2 regions of the Streptomyces sp. R41 genome follow, and region 1 is predicted to be linked to the other one. Evidence: riboswitches for the same ligand, from Rfam matches in the RefSeq annotation. Region 1 holds a riboswitch; the other holds the start of a gene.
What was found. Region 1 has a riboswitch for cyclic di-AMP ahead of AB5J53_RS28345 (transglycosylase SLT domain-containing protein). Riboswitches for the same ligand answer to the same signal wherever they lie in the genome.
Positions count from the first base shown of each region.

Region 1 (4,406 bases):
CCGAGGAGCTCTCCGCCGACCACGTCATAGCCGCGACCGGATATCGCGTCGACATCGCCGCGATGGACTTCCTCGGACACGAGCTGCGCACCGAGCTGGCGGTCAGCCGGGGTACGCCGAAACTCGGCGCGGGATATCGGTCGTCCGTGCCCGGGCTGTACTTCACGGGGTTGCTGGCGTCGGCTTCGTACGGGCCGGTGATGCGGTTCGTGTGCGGGACGGAGTTCGCTTCACCGCGGTTGGCCAAGCACTTGGTGGCTGCGCACGCGTGAGTTGGGGGCAGGGGGCGCCCTTGCAAATGGGTGCGCCCCCTCGCCGTCGGATCACATCCGCGCGGGTCAAGACGCTCGCCCTACCCGCGTGCTCGCGGCAGGCCAACTGCGCATCTGGGAGTCGACGTTGGACGCGGGCACGGTGGCGCACCTCGGTGTGAGCAGAAGTGGACCACGTACGGCCAGTACGGCCCGTAACGCCAGTACCATCCAAACCGCCCGTGCGGTGAACGGCGTTGCTGACGGGATACCGGACGTCGTCCGGTTCACGCCGGGCCGATGAGTCGTTCGATCCGTATTCTTCGGATCATGGCCGCTCCGACTGCATATTCACTCATCGCCACTGACCTGGACGGAACGCTGCTGCGCGGCGACGACACACTCTCCGACCGGTCGCGCGCCGCGTTGGCGAGAGCCACGGCCGAGGGTGCCCAGCATCTGGTGGTGACGGGACGGCCGGCGCCGAGGGTCCGACCGCTCCTCGACGAACTCGGCGGCGAGGGACTGGCGGTGTGCGGGCAGGGGGCGCAGTTGTACGACGCCGGGGCGCACCGTCTGCTGTGGTCGGTGACCCTGGACAGGGAGCTGGCGGAAACCGCCCTCGGCAAGATCGAGGCGGAGGTCGGGCTGCTCTACGCGGCGGTGGACCAGGACGGTGTGGACGGCCTGACGCTCATCGAGCCGGGGTATGTCATGCCGCATCCGACGCTGCCTGCGGTACGGGTGCCGCGCCGCGACGACCTCTGGACGGAGCCGATCAGCAAGGTGTTGCTCCGTCACCCTTCCCTGTCCGACGACGAGTTGGCGTCGGCGGCGCGGGGAGTGGTCGGCTCGCTGGCGACGGTCACCATGTCGGGGCCGGGCACCGTCGAACTCCAGCCATGCGGCGTGACCAAGGCGACGGGGCTCGCCCTCGCCGCCGCCCACCTCGGCCTCAGCCCCGCCGCCACCCTCGCCTTCGGCGACATGCCCAACGACATCCCCATGTTCGACTGGGCCGCCCGCGGCGTCGCCATGGCCAACGCCCACCCGGAACTGAAGGCGGTGGCCGACGAGGTGACCCTGTCGAACGAGGAGGACGGGATCGCGGTGGTGCTGGAGCGGCTCTTCGGGGCCCGGGAGAACGTGTCTCAGTAGGCGCCGTTGACGTTGTCGATCGAGCCGTACTTCGCCGCCGCGTAGTTGCACGCCGCGGTGATGTTCGCGACCGGGTCGTAGGGGTCCATCGAGGTGCCGGGGACGTGGTACGCCTTGAAGGTCGGGTCGATGACCTGGAGGAGGCCCTTGGACGGGATGCCGGCGGCAGCGTTGGAGTCCCAGTTGTTGATGGCCCGGGGGTTGCCGGAGGACTCGCGCATGACGTTGCGGTGGATGCCGTTGTAGGTGCCCGGAATGCCCGCCTTGCCCATGATGTCCAGCGACTGCTTGATCCAGCCGTCGAGGTTGTTGGCGTACGTCTTCACGGAGGCGGGAGTGGCCGTCGTCGCGGACTTGGTGCTCGCCTTGGTCGTCGAGCCCAGCTTCACGGTCTTCGTGCCCACCGTCAGCGTCAGGCCCGGGGGGAGGACCGACGGGTTCGCACCGATCACCGCGCGGTTGGCGTCGTACAGCTTCTTCCAGCCGCCGCTCTGCGGGTACTTCTGCGCGATCTTGGACAGGGTGTCGCCCGCGACCACCTTGTAGGTGACGAGCTGGACGTCGGTGATCGTGACTGCGGCGGCCTTCGTGACCTGCGGCGCCTGCGTCGGCTGGGCGGCGTGCGCGCTGGTGGCGCTCACGAGCGGGAGGACGAGCGCGGCTCCGCTCGTGCCTGCGGCGATCATGCAGCGGGTGAACGGGCTGCTGGTCTTGCGGCGGTAGTGCTTGCCTCGTGCGGGCATGACGACATTCCTCTCCGGCGCCTGCGAGGTGAGCTGTCGGGTTCGGGCGGGAGGTGCCCGGCCGCGCGCTGGGCGCGGCTTCACCCCTAGCCGTTCCGGAGTCCGGATCGGCGGCTTACCTGGGTCCCCCGCTCCTGCCGTGCTTGCGTGGGTGGGTGGGTTTCCGAGCGGCGGCAGGATTCGGCGATCCGCTCGGATCGGGGCGAACGTATGCGAGAGCACATGTCGGGAACAAGCCCCGAATTCCCGCCTCAGCCCGCTTTAACCTGGGAAAAGGAAGGGTTGAATTGCCCGATTGGGGCGGAATGTGATCCTCAACTTGCCTTTCGCGAAGGGGAAGTCGAGGTGGTGGAGTGTGGCGCGAGGGCGGCTCGGACGTGACCCAATTCACGCGACCAAGGCCATTAAAGCGGCAATGCTTTCAATTCGGGCATTACGCTTCGAGCGTCCAGACCGGGGAATGCCGGGGAGGAGCCGGCCGCACCTCCCACACGGAGAGGTCCGTGTCGGGGTCGTCGTCGGGGAGGCGGCCGGCGTTGGGCTTGAAGTAGAGGCCGTAGCCCCAGTATTCGGGGAGTTCGTGGCACATCAGATCGGGGTACGGCGCGAACTTCCGCCCTTCGTATGCCCTGTTGATCCTCGCTACCGCTTCCGCCCGCGAGATCCCGAAGCGCGTGACCATCTCGTGGGCCATCTCGCGGAAGTACGCGAGCATGCCCTCGTCGAGGTCCATCAGGAATTCCTCGGTCCGCGTCTGCGCCATGCTCCTCAGGGTTCCGTACGGCACCCTCGCCCTTCTAGCCCGCCGTTCGGGGGATCCGCTTCTCCCAGGTCCGGTGGAAGACCACCTCGTCGCCGTCCTTGCAGATCACCTCGTTGGAGGTGATGAAGTCCTCGGCGTCGCAGGTGATTTCGGAGGTCGTCGAGATGCGCGCGTCCCAGGGTAGGTCCGGGCGGTGCAACCGGACCGACCACGTCGAGCGGGCGCGAGCGGACAGAGGGGCGGAGTCTTTGATGGTGTACGTCTCCAGCGCGTTCTCGGTGAATTCGAGACCGTCGGGGTACACGCGGGTGCCGCCGTAGCGCGGGTCGACCTCCAGGCGCCACGCGCTGGCAGCCACGTCGCGGACCACCAGGCGCTCCGGGCGGGGTTCGTCCAGCGTCGTCGGGACGACCACCCCCAGCGGTTCGGACTGCTCCGGTTCCTCGAAAGTGATGGCGGACGTCGACTCCCGTGCCCTGACCGGGAGTTCCAGCGTGCTGCCCATCGGGTCCAGGGCGAAGCCGGCCTCCGAGCCCGGCTGCGGCCAGATCCAGGGCCAGTACGCGGAGGAGACGGAGAGGCGGATGCGGTGGCCCGGCGGGAAGGCGTAGCCGATGCCGTTCAGGTCGAAGACCACCTCCTCCGTAGCACCTGGTTTCCAGGGAACCGCCTGGTCACGACCATGGCGCGATGACAGGTTCAGCACACCCCGGGTGACGAGTGTCGAGGCTCCGTGGGGGGCCACGTCGCAGAGGCGGGCGATCACCTGGCCCCGGTGAGCCGAGGACGTCAGCCGCAGCCGGACTCTCGGGCGGCCCAACACCCAGGTCTCCTCCGGTACTTCGAACTCGAAGCAGGCGGATCGCGCGTCCTCCTCCCGCTGGTCCGGAGGCAGGTCCGAGTCGTTCCCGAGGGGGAAGAAGCGGCCCGCGTCCGCACCTGTGTGCTGGGGTGAGCGGATCAGCACGGGGTCGCCCTGGAGCGCGTACGAGACGGGGGTGACGGAGGGAGAGGGCCAGGCGGGGTCGCCCACCCAGCGGCCGGGGAGCTCCGGGTACACCGTCGCCGGGGGGTGCGCGTCCATCACGTACGAGCGGAGGACGGGGGTGGACAGGGCGCCCGTGTCCTTGTCCCGGAGCCAGTGGTCCCACCAGCGCAGGGTCTCCTGGAGGAAGCCGATCGCCGGGCCGGGCGGCAGGCCCCGGTCGGGGTACTGGTGCGACCAGGGGCCGATCAGGCCGCGTACCCGATCCCGCGGAAGGTGTTCCACCAGCCGCAGCACCGTGTCGCGGTACGGGTCGTGCCAGCCGCCGACCGCCAGGACCGCCGCCCGGATCGCGCCGTAGTCCTCGCAGACGCTTCCGTGCCGCCAGTAAGCGTCCCGGGTCTGGTGGGACAGCCAGGTGTGGACGAAGGGGTCGACCGCCTGCAGGCGCTTCACCCACATGTCGCGCCACATCACCTGGCCGACGTGCACCGGGTCCGGCGGGC
Region 1 covers NZ_CP163443.1:6,182,476-6,186,881, forward strand. Annotated here, with positions in the region: gene AB5J53_RS28335 (FAD-dependent oxidoreductase) at 1-272, shown strand, start outside; gene AB5J53_RS28340 (HAD family hydrolase) at 582-1,409, shown strand; gene AB5J53_RS28345 (transglycosylase SLT domain-containing protein) at 1,403-2,152, opposite strand; cyclic di-AMP (ydaO/yuaA leader) riboswitch at 2,156-2,348, opposite strand; gene AB5J53_RS28350 (hypothetical protein) at 2,586-2,915, opposite strand; gene AB5J53_RS28355 (CocE/NonD family hydrolase) at 2,950-4,406, opposite strand, start outside.

Region 2 (4,406 bases), 260 kb from region 1:
TTCTTCAGATTCGAGATCTTGGCGCTGAACGACTTCGGCGGGAAGCGCTTGGGGTCGAGGTCGAGATCACGGCAGACGAGCGCCATCAGACGCTTGGAGTCGGCGGCGTCGTAGATCGAGAAGGAGGAGGTGAAGCCGAGTTTCTTGCTCTCGCGGCGCAGAATCCGCACACACGCGCTGTGGAAGGTCATCACCCACATCGCGCCCGCGCGCGGGCCGACGAGGTGCTCGACGCGCTCCTTCATCTCGCCCGCGGCCTTGTTCGTGAAGGTGATCGCGAGGATCTGGCCGGGATGGACACTCCGCTCGGCCAGCAGATACGCGATCCGGTGCGTGAGCACGCGGGTCTTGCCGGAGCCCGCGCCGGCCACGATGAGCAGCGGGGAGCCGGAGTGCACCACGGCCGCGCGCTGATTCTCGTTCAGCCCGTCCAGCAGTGCCGCCGGGTCCACGGCGGGCCGGTGCGCGCCGTCGCGGTAGTACGCGTCCCGGTCCGGCGGCACGTCGAACTTCCCGCCGAACAGATCGTCCGGAACGGGCTCCGGTACGTGATCGTCCTCGGGCGGCGGCGGGGGCTCTTCCTCGTGGGCCCGAGAGGGCTTGAGGTCCGCCAGGAAGCTGTCATCAAAGAGGCTGCTCATCGCTCTCCGAGTCTAGGCCGCCCCACTGACAGCCCGCCGCCACCCTGAAAACTCGACCGGATCTCGTGACGCGGATCGGAATGCGACCGGATCTCGTGAAGCGGCTCAGACCTTGACCCGGCCCGTGAAGCGGCTCAGACATTGACCGGGTCTCGTGAAGCGGCTCAGAAGCCGAGGATCTTCCAGAGCTGGCCGCCCGGCGTCTTCTTGCCCTCCAGCACCGTCCCGTCACGATCGGCGATCGACCAGGCCGAGACGTACACCTTCCCGTCGTACGGGTCCACGGCCACGCCTGCCGGGAACGGCACCCGCACGCTCGTACGTTTCCCGTGCGAGACCTTGGTCACCGCGCCCGCGAAGAGCTGGCTGACGTACAGGTCGCCGCTCTGGTTGAAGGCGATCCCGGTGATCGAGCCGAAGCCGCTCTTCCAGCCGAGGATCTTCCCGGTGGCCGGGTCGACCTTCCAGACACGGGCGGTGGGCGTCGTGGCCTCGCCGTTGAGCTCGCCGACGTACAGCTTGCCGTCGGGGCCGAGCGCCAGCGAGGTCGGGACGGACTCGTGTTTGTCATGGTCCGGGAAGACGGTGAACGGGCGGGCCTTGCCCCGGGGCGAGACGACCACCAGGTCGTTGCCGGCCGCGTCGGCGACGATCCTGCGGCCGTCCGGGAGCGCGAGGACGGCGTACGGGTTGGAGTCGACGGCGGTCTTGTGCGGGTTGTACTTGAGCTCGACGGCGGAGATGTCGGCGGCGATCGTCGCCTTGCCGGGAGCGATGCACAGGAGCTTGCCGAGGGCGTTCCAGGGCTTGCCCGTGGGGACCCCGGCCTCGGGCGGGGCCCAGGTCTCGACGCCCCAGACGCTGCCGTTCAGTGCCGAGACGCCGTCCAGGCCCGTCGCGAAGCCGCCGTCCTTGGCCGCCGCCGAGGGCAGTCCGTCCACCACCCGGTAGTGCTTCCAGGAGCCGCCGTCCCAGAAGACCTTGGTGACGGCGGCCGTGGTGCCGATGCACGTCTCGTCGCTCTCGGGCCCCGCGCCGATGCATTTCTTCCCGCCCCGGCCCGCCTCGGCGACGTACACATGTCCGTTGTCGTACGAGAGCTGGCGCGGGTTGTCGAGACCGGTCGCGATCACGCGGACGACCGGCTTTCCCCCGGCGTGGCCGCCGGTGGCGGTCGCTGGTGCGATGCCCCCGGTGACGGCGAGAGCGACTCCCGTGGCGACGACGAGTGCTGTGCGCTTCCTCATGCCGTACCCCCCTTTGCCCACCTCCACGGCATCCGACCGTGGCTGGCTGGAAGGTAGCGCCCGGAACAGGGCGGACGTCGCCACTCCGGACAACTCGCCACAGATCCCTCCGGATTGACCGCGTTGGGTAAAGCCCAGGGCTAAGGTCACGAAAATGTATCGGGCATATCGCACATCAAACTTCACAGAAGCCCCACGCGTTGGCTAGCGTGCCGGGCAGGCCGCTCGACACCCACCGGCGAACGACGCCGGGCCGTGCGGCCTCCGCTCAATCCGGTGCGCCCCTGCGGCAGCCGGAGCCGGGGACCCAACCGACCTTGGGGTGAATCGGTCCGACTGCCCTATGAGGCAAGGACCGTAGGGCAAACCTTCCGGATCCACCCGCCCGAACCCGACAGCTAACTCGGTAGGCGGATGACGGAAGGAGTCGCCTCTCTTGGCGTCGCATCGCAAATGGCGTCCTACGGGTACGCGCGTAGCAGGCATACGGACCCCCGCCCTCGCGACGGCGGCTCTCACCTCCGTCGCCCTGCTCTCCCAGACGGCGAACGCCGCGCCCTCGGCCGCACCCAAGCCGAGCCTCGAAGAGGTCGAGAAGAAGGTCAACGACCTCTACCACCAAGCCGAGACGGCCACCGAGAAGTACAACTCGGCCAAGGAGAAGACCTCCAAGCAGCGCAAGCAGGTCGACACCCTCCTCGACGACGTCGCCAAGCGCACCGAGAAGCTCAACACCGCGCGCGAGGAACTCGGTTCGTTCGCGGCGGCGCAGTACCGTACCGGGGCCGCCGCCCCCGACACCGCGACCCTCCTGCTCGCCGACGACCCGCAGGACTACTTCGACCAGACCCAGCTGATGAGCCGTCTGACCACCCGCCAGAAGGCGGCAGTCGACGACTACATCACCGAGCAGGCCGCCACCACCAAGAAGCGCGCGGAGGCCTCCAAGAGCCTGGAGACGCTGACCACCTCGCAGAGCGCGCTCAAGACGTCCAAGGCCGACGTCCAGCGCAAGCTCACCGAGGCGCGCGAACTGCTCTCGAAGCTGACCGCCGAGGAGAAGGCGCGGCTCGCGGCGATCGAGAAGAAGAAGCAGGAGGAGGCCGCGCGCAAGGCGGCGGAGCTGGCGCAGCAGCAGGCCGCCGCGGAGGCCGCGAAGAAGGCGGCCGAACAGGAGGCGTCGTCGAACACCACGAGCGACTCCTCGGGCACCACGAGCGACACGTCCGGCTCGACGACCACGGACTCCTCGTATGCGACGAAGGCGGCGAAGGCCCTCGCGTTCGCTCGTGAGCAGATCGGCAAGCCGTACGTCTGGGGTGCGACAGGTCCCGACTCGTACGACTGCTCGGGTCTCACCCAGGCAGCCTGGAAGGCCGCCGGCGTCACTCTCCCGCGCACCACCTGGGACCAGGTGAACGCGGGCACGACGGTCTCCCTCGCCGACGCCCAGCCCGGTGACCTGATCTTCTTCTACGACGACATCAGCCACGTCGGCCTCTACATCGGCAACGGCATGATGATCCACGCGCCGAAGCCGGGGGCGTACGTCCGCGAGGAGTCGGTCTACTACGCCGGCGAGTCGATCATCCACAGTGTGGTGCGACCGGCGTAAGCCGTTCCGCGAGCAACGCTTGATGCGGGGCACGCGCGCGTGGGGCCTTTCGTGCTCCGCGTTTTCGTGGTCCACGCGCGCTCGCATCCCGTTTTCGTACTCCACGCGCGCGTGCCCGGCGTTTTCACGCTCCACGCGCGCGTGCCCGGCGTTTTCACGCTCCACGCGCGCGTGCCCCGCGGGCAACTCGTCCGAAGATCCCTAGCATCAGGCGCATGCCAGCCATCTCCCAGCTCCGCGCCTGGTGGGCGCAGCGGCCGCCGGCCGCCGGTGCCGCCGTCATGGCCACCGGCATCGTCTCGGTCGGGCTGCATCTGACCGGCTACGAGGCCCTGTCTCGTATCGCACTGGCCCTGGCGTGCGTGGGCTGGCTCGCGCTCGCCGCGGACTTCGTCGCACGGCTCGTGTGGGAGCGCGCGCGGTGGGTGGAGGAGGCGTGCACACCTCCCGGGCTCACCGCCGTCGCGGCGACCACCGTGCTGGGGACTCGGCTGTCCGCGCTGGGGTGGCAGGAGCTGGCCGAGGCTCTCCTCGCGCTGTCGGCCGTGCTGTGGCCGGTGCTGCTCCTCGTCGTCCTACGGCAGTGGAAGCGTCGTATGCCGGGAGGGGTGTTCCTGGTGTGTGTGGCCACGCAGGGGCTCTCGGTGCTGTGCGCCACGCTCGCCGCGGCCGTGGGCCCGGAGTGGCTCGCGCATGCCGGGCTGGTGCTGTTCTGGCTGGGGATCGTGCTGTACGGGGTGGCGTTCGCGCACTTCGACGTCCGGGAGGTGGTCCGGGGTCCCGGGGACCACTGGGTCGCGGGCGGGGCGCTCGCGATTTCGGCGCTGGCCGGGGCCAAGCTCATCGCCGCGCACCACGTGAACCCGTACCTGTGGAACGACGACGACAGCGGCGTCCTGCGCG
Region 2 covers NZ_CP163443.1:6,439,106-6,443,511, reverse strand. Annotated here, with positions in the region: gene pcrA (DNA helicase PcrA) at 1-641, opposite strand, end outside; gene AB5J53_RS29600 (ScyD/ScyE family protein) at 806-1,888, opposite strand; cyclic di-AMP (ydaO/yuaA leader) riboswitch at 2,144-2,317, shown strand; gene AB5J53_RS29595 (NlpC/P60 family protein) at 2,325-3,503, shown strand; gene AB5J53_RS29590 (tellurite resistance/C4-dicarboxylate transporter family protein) at 3,719-4,406, shown strand, end outside.
Region 2: another riboswitch for cyclic di-AMP. It lies ahead of AB5J53_RS29595 (NlpC/P60 family protein); the one in region 1 lies ahead of AB5J53_RS28345 (transglycosylase SLT domain-containing protein).